2 linked regions of the Salinivibrio kushneri genome follow. The main gene of each other region encodes a partner of the protein of the gene in region 2 in a complex. Links are inferred from orthologs where the notes say so. Each region holds a gene or a part of one and is shown on either strand. Other genes may lie near its edges.

The links. Proteins that work in one complex are often made in the same cells at the same time.
Region 1: the proteins of N8M53_RS02540 (region 2) and sdhA are in contact, whole or in part, in a crystal structure (PDB 6C12), measured with the Escherichia coli proteins. The link is inferred for Salinivibrio kushneri from one-to-one orthologs.

Annotation. Positions count from the first base shown.
Region 1 is NZ_CP114588.1:936,014-939,012, forward strand. It holds sdhA (succinate dehydrogenase flavoprotein subunit), read left to right. Parts: upstream 1-616; coding sequence 617-2,383; downstream 2,384-2,999. Other genes in the region: sdhC (succinate dehydrogenase cytochrome b556 subunit), read left to right, coding at 1-272; sdhD (succinate dehydrogenase, hydrophobic membrane anchor protein), read left to right, coding at 266-616; N8M53_RS04600 (succinate dehydrogenase iron-sulfur subunit), read left to right, coding at 2,398-2,999. UniProt on the Escherichia coli protein: Two distinct, membrane-bound, FAD-containing enzymes are responsible for the catalysis of fumarate and succinate interconversion; the fumarate reductase is used in anaerobic growth, and the succinate dehydrogenase is used in aerobic growth.
Region 2 is NZ_CP114588.1:509,848-517,514, reverse strand. The notes cover bases 2,352-5,215. They hold N8M53_RS02540 (succinate dehydrogenase assembly factor 2), read right to left. Parts: upstream 3,984-5,215; coding sequence 3,720-3,983; downstream 2,352-3,719. Other genes in these bases: N8M53_RS02530 (aminoacyl-tRNA deacylase), read left to right, coding at 5,181-5,215; ygfZ (tRNA-modifying protein YgfZ), read left to right, coding at 4,200-5,177; N8M53_RS02545 (hypothetical protein), read right to left, coding at 3,353-3,751; N8M53_RS02550 (methyl-accepting chemotaxis protein), read right to left, coding at 2,352-3,232. Outside these bases: nadB (L-aspartate oxidase), read left to right, coding at 1-1,319; more of N8M53_RS02550, read right to left, coding at 1,400-2,351; more of N8M53_RS02530, read left to right, coding at 5,216-5,672; N8M53_RS02525 (LysR family transcriptional regulator), read left to right, coding at 5,693-6,664; N8M53_RS02520 (GNAT family N-acetyltransferase), read left to right, coding at 6,664-7,200; N8M53_RS02515 (DUF1107 domain-containing protein), read left to right, coding at 7,318-7,563; glycine cleavage system protein GcvH, read right to left, coding at 7,656-7,667. UniProt on the Escherichia coli protein: An FAD assembly protein, which accelerates covalent attachment of the cofactor into other proteins.

The sequences.
Region 1 (2,999 bases), 420 kb from region 2 along the record:
TCTCGATCGCCATCCTCCTATGGCTGCTTAGCCTCTCTCTCTCTTCTCCTGATGGATTCCAATCCGCTGCTGCGATTGTCGATAGCTTTTTCGTCAAACTGATCCTTTGGGGTATTTTGACCGCGCTTGCTTATCACATTGTCGGTGGCATCCGTCACTTAATCCAAGACATGGGTTATTTTGAAGAGCTTGAGTCAGGCGCGCAAAGTGCGCAGGTTGCATTTGTTATCACCGGCGTATTGTCTGTGTTGGCGGGGGTTTTAGTATGGTAACGAAAAACATCTCATCGGTCGGGCGCAATGGCGTGCACGACTATGTGCTGATTCGCGCCACTGCGATTCTCATCACACTTTACACACTTTATATGGTCGGTTTTGCCGTTTTTGGCCCTGAGATTACGTATGCCTCATGGACAGCCTTTTTCGGCCAGACCAGTACCAAAGTCTTTACCATGTTAGCCCTGGTCTCCGTGCTGATTCACGGCTGGATCGGAATGTGGCAAGTATTGACTGACTATATTAAGCCAGCCTTGCTGCGTGGCATGTTGCAACTTGGCGTTGTGGCGATGCTACTGATCTACGTTTTCGCCGGTTTCTTTGTATTGTGGGGTGTGTAAGTGAGTATTCCAGTTCGCGAATTTGACGCAATTGTTATTGGCGCAGGCGGTGCAGGTATGCGCGCCGCACTGCAAATATCTGAGCAGGGCCTAACTTGTGCACTGTTATCGAAAGTGTTTCCAACCCGCTCCCACACCGTGTCTGCGCAGGGCGGTATTACGGTAGCACTGGGTAACTCGCACAAAGATAACTGGCAGTGGCACATGTACGACACGGTGAAAGGGTCAGACTACATTGGTGACCAAGACGCCATTGAGTACATGTGTAAAACGGGCCCGCAATCAGTGATTGAGCTAGAGAAGATGGGGTTACCTTTTTCTCGGTTTGAGAATGGGTCCATTTATCAGCGTCCGTTTGGCGGCCAGTCTAAAGAGTTTGGTGGCGAGCAAGCTGCACGCACCGCGGCGGCGGCTGACCGAACCGGGCACGCACTGCTGCACACCTTGTATCAGCAAAATATTAAAAACAAGACCACCATCTTCTCTGAATGGTATGCGCTTGACTTGGTGAAAAACCAAGACGGTGTGATTGTTGGTGCGACCGCCATGTGTATGGAAACGGGCGAGATTTGCTACTTTAAGTCTAAGGCAACTGTGCTGGCGACAGGGGGAGCGGGTCGTATCTATCAGTCAACCACCAATGCTCACATCAATACCGGTGATGGCGTGGGTATGGCGCTGCGCGCCGGCGTGCCCATGCAAGACATGGAAATGTGGCAATTCCACCCCACAGGCATTGCTGGAGCGGGCGTATTGGTCACAGAAGGTTGCCGTGGCGAAGGCGGTTATCTGCTCAATAAAGATGGTGAGCGCTTTATGGAGCGTTACGCCCCCAATGTAAAAGATTTGGCAGGGCGTGACGTGGTGGCGCGTTCGATGATGATCGAGATTCGAGAAGGGCGTGGCTGTGACGGCCCATGGGGTCCACACCTCAAACTGAAGCTCGATCACCTTGGCAAAGATGTGCTCGAGTCTCGTCTACCCGGTATCCTTGACTTGTCGCGTACCTTTGCGCACGTCGATCCTATCAAAGAACCGATTCCGGTGATCCCAACCTGTCACTACATGATGGGGGGCATTCCAACACAAGTGTCTGGCCAAGCAATCAAGCAAGACCCGCTCGGCAATGACATTGAAGTACAAGGTTTGTTTGCCTGTGGCGAGATTGCGAGTGTTTCTGTTCACGGTGCCAACCGCTTGGGCGGCAACTCATTGCTCGACTTGGTTGTGTTTGGACGCGCGACCGGCCTGCATCTTGGCGAGACACTCGCTGCGCAGGTAGAAGCGCGCGATGCGAGCGAGTCAGATATTGAGGCGTCACTGGCGCGTGTTAATCGTTGGAATAGCACCCAGCAGGGTGAAGACCCGGTTGAGATCCGCAAAGATTTGCAGGCTTGTATGCAAGAAAACTTCTCTGTGTTCCGAGAAGGCGAGGCGATGGAAAAAGGACTGAAAGAGCTGAAGGAAATTCGTGAACGCCTTAAGTCGGCGCGTCTTGATGACACGTCAACCGAGTTCAACACCCAGCGTGTCGAATGTTTGGAGCTGGAGAATTTGATGGAAACCGCATACTCAACAGCGGTATCAGCTCATTATCGTACTGAAAGTCGTGGCGCACATGCGCGTTTCGACTACCAAGATCGCGATGATGAGAACTGGCTATGCCACTCCATCTATAACCCAGAAACCGAAGCTATGTCGAAGCGCGACGTCAACATGGCGCCAGTGCACCGTGAGGCTTTCCCACCGAAAGTCCGCAGTTACTAAGGGGGTCGAGAACGATGAATGTTAAGTTTTCTATCTATCGCTACAACCCAGATGTAGACAATGCGCCATACATGAAAGACTACACGCTGGATGTGCCTGAAGGGTCTGACATGATGCTGCTGGATGCACTCATTCAGCTTAAAGAGCAGGATCCAACACTGGCTTTTCGTCGCTCGTGCCGCGAAGGTGTCTGTGGCTCTGATGGCGTCAACATGAACGGGAAAAATGGTCTTGCGTGTATTACGCCACTATCCTCACTGATGGATAAGTCGGAAATCGTGATTCGTCCATTACCAGGCTTACCGGTTGTGCGTGACCTCATTATCGATATGGGGCAGTTCTATGAGAACTATGAGCGCGTCAAACCTTACCTGATGAACGATGAAACGCCACCTTCGCGCGAGAACCTACAAGCGCCGGAAGATCGCGCTGAACTAGACGGTTTGTATGAGTGCATCATGTGTGCATGTTGTAGTACCGCATGTCCTTCATTTTGGTGGAACCCTGACAAATTTGTCGGCCCAGCCGGTTTGCTTGCTGCATATCGCTGGTTGGCGGATAGCCGTGATACAGCGACCGAAGAGCGGTTATCTGATCTAGACGACGCTTTTAGTGT
Region 2 (7,667 bases):
ATGGCGGTGTCCCGTTCGATCAAGAAGACAGCGATGATGACACCCCACGTTATCACCTCACCCGAGAGGGTGGTCATAGTCACCGACGCATTTTGCATACTGCAGATGCCACAGGCATGGCCGTGCAAAACTCTCTGCAAGACAATGTCCGTCAGCACCCAAATATCACCTTGCTCGAACGGCACAATGCGCTAGATATTATCACCCGTAAAAAAGTTGGCTTAGGTGGCGCTAACCACGTGCTTGGGGCTTACATCTGGAACCGAAACCAAGAAGTGGTTGAAACTGTGCGCACTAACTATGTGGTGCTTGCGACAGGCGGCGCATCCAAAGTGTACCAATATACGTCCAATCCAGATGTATCATCCGGTGATGGCATCGCCATGGCATGGCGAGCAGGCTGTCGCGTCGCCAACCTGGAATTTAACCAGTTTCACCCAACTTGCCTCTATCACCCTGATGCGCGCAACTTTTTGCTCACTGAAGCGTTGCGCGGTGAAGGCGCGCACCTTAAACGCCCAGATGGCTCGCGGTTTATGTCAGACTTCGACTCACGTGGCGAGCTTGCCCCTCGTGATGTGGTGGCCCGCGCGATTGACTACGAGATGAAGCGCCTTGGCGCTGACTGTATGTATCTCGACATCAGCCACAAAGATCCAGAGTTTGTGATCAAACATTTTCCAACCATCTACGAAAAGCTCAAGCAATACGGCATCGATCTGACCAAAGAAGCGATCCCTATTGTCCCTGCCGCCCACTACACGTGCGGTGGCGTGATGGTGGATAAAAACGGCACCACAGACTTACCCGGCTTATACGCGATTGGGGAAGTGAGCTACACCGGCTTACATGGCGCCAACCGTATGGCATCTAACTCGCTGCTGGAGTGCGTGGTGTATGCATGGTCAGCTGCGGAACATATTCAAGCGCACTCAGATCATATCGAGCCTCATACTGCCCTGCCGCCATGGGATGAAAGCCAGGTGATTTGTTCCGATGAAGAAGTGGTGATCCAGCATAACTGGCATGAGTTACGTCTTTTTATGTGGGATTACATGGGCATTGTCCGTTCGACCAAACGGTTAGAACGCGCGTTGCGCCGCATCGAATTACTTAAGCAAGAAACACACGAATACTACGCCAATTTCCGGGTCTCAAATAACCTATTGGAATTACGTAACTTGCTACAAGTGGCGGAGTTAATGGTTCGCTGCGCGATGCAACGAAAAGAAAGTCGTGGGCTGCACTACACCATTGATTACCCAGAGCCTAACGAGCAATCCGGCCCTACCATATTAACCCCGGATCAGCCCTGTTAGCGGGTTTTGACTACTCCTTCGGCCCTGAATGAAGAAGGCCAGCCTCATAAGGCTGGCCTTTTTACTGGACATTATCGCGCTTATTCGCTTTTAAACTCTCTCACCGCACGCTCAAGGTGCGCCGCTTCTTCAGCCACCTTGTGTGCCGCTTCGCGATTTTGGTTCGCTCGTTCCGTGCTGTTTTGCGCGATATCTTGAATGTTGTGCACGTTCTGATTGACTTCCTTCGCCACCGAGCTCTGCTGCTCTATTGCGGTAGCAATGTGGGTGCTCATATCCATGATATTCTGCATATCTTCCATGATTTGCGACAGCTCTTGCGAAGCCGCCTCTACCTTACCCACGGATGTTTCACCATCTTCTCGGCTTTGCTCCATGCGTTCGGACACCGACTGGGTTTGCTCTTGCAACGAGGTGATAATGCCAGAAATTTCATCGGTCGATTCGCGAGTACGGGTCGCCAGCTGTCGCACTTCATCAGCGACCACCGCAAAGCCACGCCCTTGCTCGCCGGCCCGCGCCGCTTCAATCGCCGCGTTAAGCGCCAGCAAGTTGGTTTGCTCGGAGATATCTTTAATCACATCCAGCACCGAGCCAATGGTCTCAGACAGCTTACTCAGCTCAAGCACCTCATTACTGGTGTTACTGAGGGTTTCTGCCAGTGTCATGATCATCGCTTTGGTATCATCGACCACTTTTTGCCCGTTCTCCGCACGGCTTAAGCTGGTGCGCGCATTATCTGCTGCTTGATCCGTGTTGCCCGCGATATCACGAATGGTGCTTTCCATTTCATTCATCGCTGTCGCCGCATGAGTGGTTTCATCTAATTGGGTGGCCATGGCAGCGCCTGTTTCCTCGGTGCGAGATTCCACCTGCTCTGCACTTTGATTCAGCGCTTGCACCGCACGGCTTACGTCGACCACCATTTGTTGCACACTGGTGAGCATTTGGTTGACGTCTTTGGCCATCAATGAGATCTCATCGCGCCCATCTTCATCCGCGCGTAAGGTCAGATCGCGCTGCTGCGTGATGGCAGCCATTTGCTCACTAAATCGATAAATACGTTGTTGAATGCCACGGTTCATCCACAAGGAAATCACTGTCATCATCAATGCAAGGATCACTACCACTGAGCCGGTAAACGTCACTGTCTGGCGCAAAGCTTGCTCAACGGCCTGCTCATATTCTTGACTTAACACATCAAACATCTCTTCCACTTGGTGCGTTTTGCCACGAATTTGCCCCAGTAGGCCTTTATCTGCCGCTAACCCTAATGTCTTTTTCTGGGCGACAATCTTGTCCACTTGCGCCTGATGCGCTTGAAACAAAGCCAGCAAGTCACCACGAAGGTAATCTTCGAGCTCTTGCATTTGACTCTGGTATTCGTCGATGTAGTCAAGGTTGCTGCTTTGTACAAACAGTTTGGCATCTGCGGCTAATAAGCGGGCGCTACTCTCAAGCACAATGTCATTTTTGCTTGCCGCTACCATTTTGTTGCTCGCGTTTTGCATCTGTCCGCGGATCCCCTGCTCAGGAGTTAACCCCAATGTTTGGTAGCCCTTACTCAGGTCGCGAAAGCCATTGGCATACCCTTTCATCGCACTCTTCACTTTATCAATGGTCGCTGTTTGCAGACCCAGCGAAGCACTGCGGGCGCGGAAATCACTCAGCAGCTGATTGAACGCATCAACGTTGTTATCAAAACGGGAGAGGTACTTGGGGTCCATGCGCGCGAGAAAGTCTTTCTCATTGCGGCGTAAGTTAAGCAGTATGACTTCAAGATCAGAGACCGTCGTTAACTGCGTGTGCATTTTTTGTAGCCGCGTTTCCGCTTTCCATGCAACGGCGGCAACCGCAAGCAGTGCTAGCACCGACATCACGGTGAGTGACAAGAGTTTTTGTTTAATATTCATAGCGACCCTACAGCATTATCTGAGCGAAAGAGTTTTTAACCCGTGTCTTTTGAATATCGGTGATAACGTCAAAAAGTAAAGCAACGCAATCGGTTTGTCACAAATATGTCACACGCTATCCTAACCTTGCCGACAACAGTGACGATAAATAAGACGAAAGTGATAATCTGGTATGCCCCAACGCCAGATATATAGGTACTGGGCATCAGGTTGGGTGGTGAGTACGAGTAACCAAGGTGTGGCATAAAGGCAGGCCAGCTGTCGACACTGGCCATGAGGCAATACGGCCCAGCCTTCGGAGGAAAAACGAAACACGCCTTCATAGGTGGCAAGGTGCCAATAAAAACAGCGTAATTCTCGCGTTACCCCAATGACGAGCACAGCGCGAGCACTCAGAGGAAGGTAAACATGTACCATCAACAGCCATGCTACCGCCAGTCCGAGTAAAAGCAGCCCGACAACGACATAACGCGGACAATGCAGGTGGCTATGTACGTAACTTGCTTCGGTTATAAGCAACGACCTTATCGACGACCGACTTCATCTTGGGGTCATCAGGTTTACCATGCCCCATCAACCAGGCAAACAGATCCGGATCAGCACTTTCTAAAAATGCGACAAAATCTTGTTTTTCTTGCTGATTGAGTGTGTCGTAACAGGCTTCAAAATAAGGCATTACCAACACATCCAGCTCCAACATGCCACGGCGACATGCCCAACGAACCCGCGCTTTATCCTCGGTATTAACCATTGCTTACCTCTATCAATGATGTCAGTGGTTGCATACTATCAATGCCGCCATCAGGCGACTACTTTTGCCGGAAAACAAACAGCGAATCTGAGAGCTCTCTAGCGTTAATCGGCAATAGACCCCAATAGCCCTACAATACAAAGGCTGACAAGCTTTATGCTCCGGATTAGTATACGGGGCAGAGTCTATGTTTTCTCAACCAAGAGCGTGAGTGATATGAGCGAATGGTATCAAAGCGTGGCCTTTCAGCCCGCGGACACACAGCCTAGTGACCAACAACCCGAACTTGCTATTGTCGCCCTAGATAACTGGGCGCTCACCAAAGTAAGTGGCGACGATACAAAAAGCTACTTGCAAGGTCAGCTTACTTGCGACATTGCAAGCCTTGGTGAGGACGAATCAACCCTTGCGGCTCATTGCGACCCCAAAGGTAAAGTCTGGTCGGTGCTGCGCTTTTTCCACTTCCAAGACGGACTGGCCATGGTGCAACCAGCGTCAATTGAAGCCACCCAGCTACAAGAAGTGAAAAAATACGCCATTTTTTCAAAGATTGCGTTTGAAAAAGTCGATGTCGTGTTGCTCGGTATTGTTGGCGCACAGGCAGACAAGTGGGTGGCTGAGCACGTTGGTTCTCAAGGTAACGTTCGCCAAGGGCAATCAGGCACCGCGGTGTGCATTGCGCCAAACCGCTGGTTACTCGCCGTGGATACTGACACTGCCTCTGAGTTTGTCAATCAAGGCCAAGCGACATTGCTGACCCATGAATACTGGGACAAATACGACATTGATGCCGCCTTACCGCGTATCGAACAGGCCACCAGCGGCGAGTTCATCCCTCAATCGTTAAACTTGCAAGCGCTGAATGCCATTAGCTTTACCAAAGGCTGCTACACCGGCCAAGAAACCGTCGCGCGAGCCAAGTACCGAGGCATGAATAAGCGTGCGATGTACAAACTCAGCGGTCACGCCGACCATACACCGGTCGCAGGGGATAAAATTGAGCGTGCGGTGGGCGACAATTGGCGTTCTGGAGGGACGGTAATCGCTGGCTACCGAGAAGCAAATGGCCGTGCCACGGTATTGGCTGTACTGCCAAACAACCTGGATGACGACACCGCTTTCCGCCTCGCCGAGTCGCCATCACACGCTTGGCAACGCGATCCACTACCTTATTCACTTGAGGATAATGATTAAGCCGTGAACGCGGGTTCCAATTGGCAAACACCGGTGACGGCCACGCTAGACAGTGCCCATATCGGCTACCAAGTCTTGTGGCAGTCACAGGCAACTCAGTCGATAGAAGACACCGCTGCACAACGCGGTATTTGTGCGTCGCACATGCTCAAAACCATGGTGTTACGGGATATGGGCGGACGTTATGCGGTGGCCTGCGTACCAGGCGACCAACAAGTGAGCCCGCCTAAAGTCCGCCAGTTGCTGGAATGTCGGCGAATGACCCTCGCCACAGAGCAACAAGTGCAGAGCGTCACCGGCTATGTGCGAGGCGCAGTGGCGCCAGTAGGGTTATCGCCTGAGCTTGCGGTTGTGTTTGACGAGCGAATTTGGCGTTATGACACCGTCACAATCAGCAGTGGCGATCCTCACGCTGGTTTATGGGTGAAGGTGAGTGAGCTCATCACGCTTTGCCAGCCTCGATGCGGCGACATATGCCGCGCTCAAGACGGCTAGATTCAGGAGTGACGCAACGGATGGCGCAAAAACAATGGCGTAAATATGACCTTAATTTGTTAGTGACGTTTGTCACCTTGATGGAAACCCGCAGTGTGACTCGCGCAGCGGAGCGATTATCCCTCGGTCAATCAGCGATGAGCCATAGCTTGTCACGATTACGTGCGATGCTTGACGACCCCTTGTTTGAGCGACGTGGACACCAGATGGTACCCACTGCACGGGCGTTGGATATTGCCCCGAAGATAAACGCCTTGCTGGATAGTCTCGCCACGGATGTACTCACCCCGCCTGCCTTTGAGCCCATCCATTTTGACGGCCAAATTCGCCTGGGGCTTACCGACTATGCTGAGCTTATCTTCGCACCTGCGTTATTCGACACCCTCAACCAACAGCTTCCCTTAGCACAACTTAGCTTGCGCCCCGTTGACCGTCGTCAGTGCTTAGATGCGATTAAAAATGATGATGTCTATGCGGTGATCGGAGTCATCCCGGACAACAGCGATATTCTCGACAGCCAGGTATTATATCGCGAGCAACACGTGTGTCTGTTTGACCCTCAAAGTACAGGACTGGATGCGCCCATCAGCTTGGCTGATTTTGTTGCCACACCGCACGCCTTGGTAAGCACACACGGCCAGCTCTCTAGCCCAATCGATGCGAGCCTAGAAGCGCTAGGCTACCATCGACAAGTGGTGATGGGATCGCAGCGCTTTTTGACTGTGAGGCAGTTGCTAAAAGGGCGACAACTATTATGCACCGTGCCAGAGCTTATGGCGCGGCTTGATACCTTCAACGATGCTAATCACCTGGTATTCAGCCCGCCCCCTATAGAGGTACCAGGCTTTGATATTGGCCTAGCATGGCGACATCAAGCGAGCGGTCATCCCAAAATGCAGTGGCTCATTGATCAGATCACCACCATTGTCGACAAGCGCGTGGCTTCCCTAAAAGCGTCATCAACCCTGTCTCACTGGCAAAAGGAAACCTAATGAACATCGTCTCTCTATCGACCCTTAATCCCGATTACGTGGCGCAACAGGTCAGTGAAACGTTCACGCATAGTGAGGGGGCCGACACCGGTGAAGTCATCCGACAATTGGTGGATAAGCTGCTCGGTGAAACGCCCTGTGAAGACTGTCATGGTTGGGGGCTAATTGACGGTGAGCGGTTAGTGGGCGCTGTCTTTTTCTCACGGTTGACCTACCCGCATACGGACAAGGTTGCGCTGCTCTCCCCGATGGCTATCCACCCGGATTATCAGCGTCAAGGACATGGAAAAGCATTGATTCGCGCCGGGCTTCAACAGTTACGCACATTGGATTACCAGGCGGTGATGACCTACGGGGATCCTGCTTTCTACACCCAGCTAGGGTTTCACGCTGCCGACCCTACCGAGATCGTGCCACCACATCGATTAAGCTACCCACACGGTTGGCTGGCCCAGTCGCTTACTAACAGTGACTTGCCGGCATTAGGCTCCAAACCGTGCTGCGTAGCGGCCTTTAACCAAGCGGATTTGTGGTAGGCTGAAATGAATGTTTTTTTAGGCAGTGTCATCACAACGACATAAACCCACTTCACAATCGGTGCCGTTTTCACACCCATATAGGGTGACAGCCACTCACACCAGTAAGAAGAGGTTATGCGCGTTTTTAATCGCTACTCACCCAAGCTTGTCGCTAAACATGTCACACGATTATTCTCGGGTCGCGTTTATATTGCAGGAAGAGGCCGGTTTGATTTTGATAATGGTTGGTTAAAACCACCAGAGCACGCCACCATCAGCCACTACAAAACCGTGAAAGAGGTGAATAGCTTTATTCGAGATGTTTATCAAGAAGCCATTGGTGAGCCTGAAGATCGCCGGTCGTTGCCCGCCTCTCGCTAATCAAAGACGCCACAACGAACAAGGATCCGCCTGGCGGATCCTTTCTGATTATGCGCCTAGCACTGCACATTTTTCGGCTTAAAACTGCAGCTTTAATCGGCGTC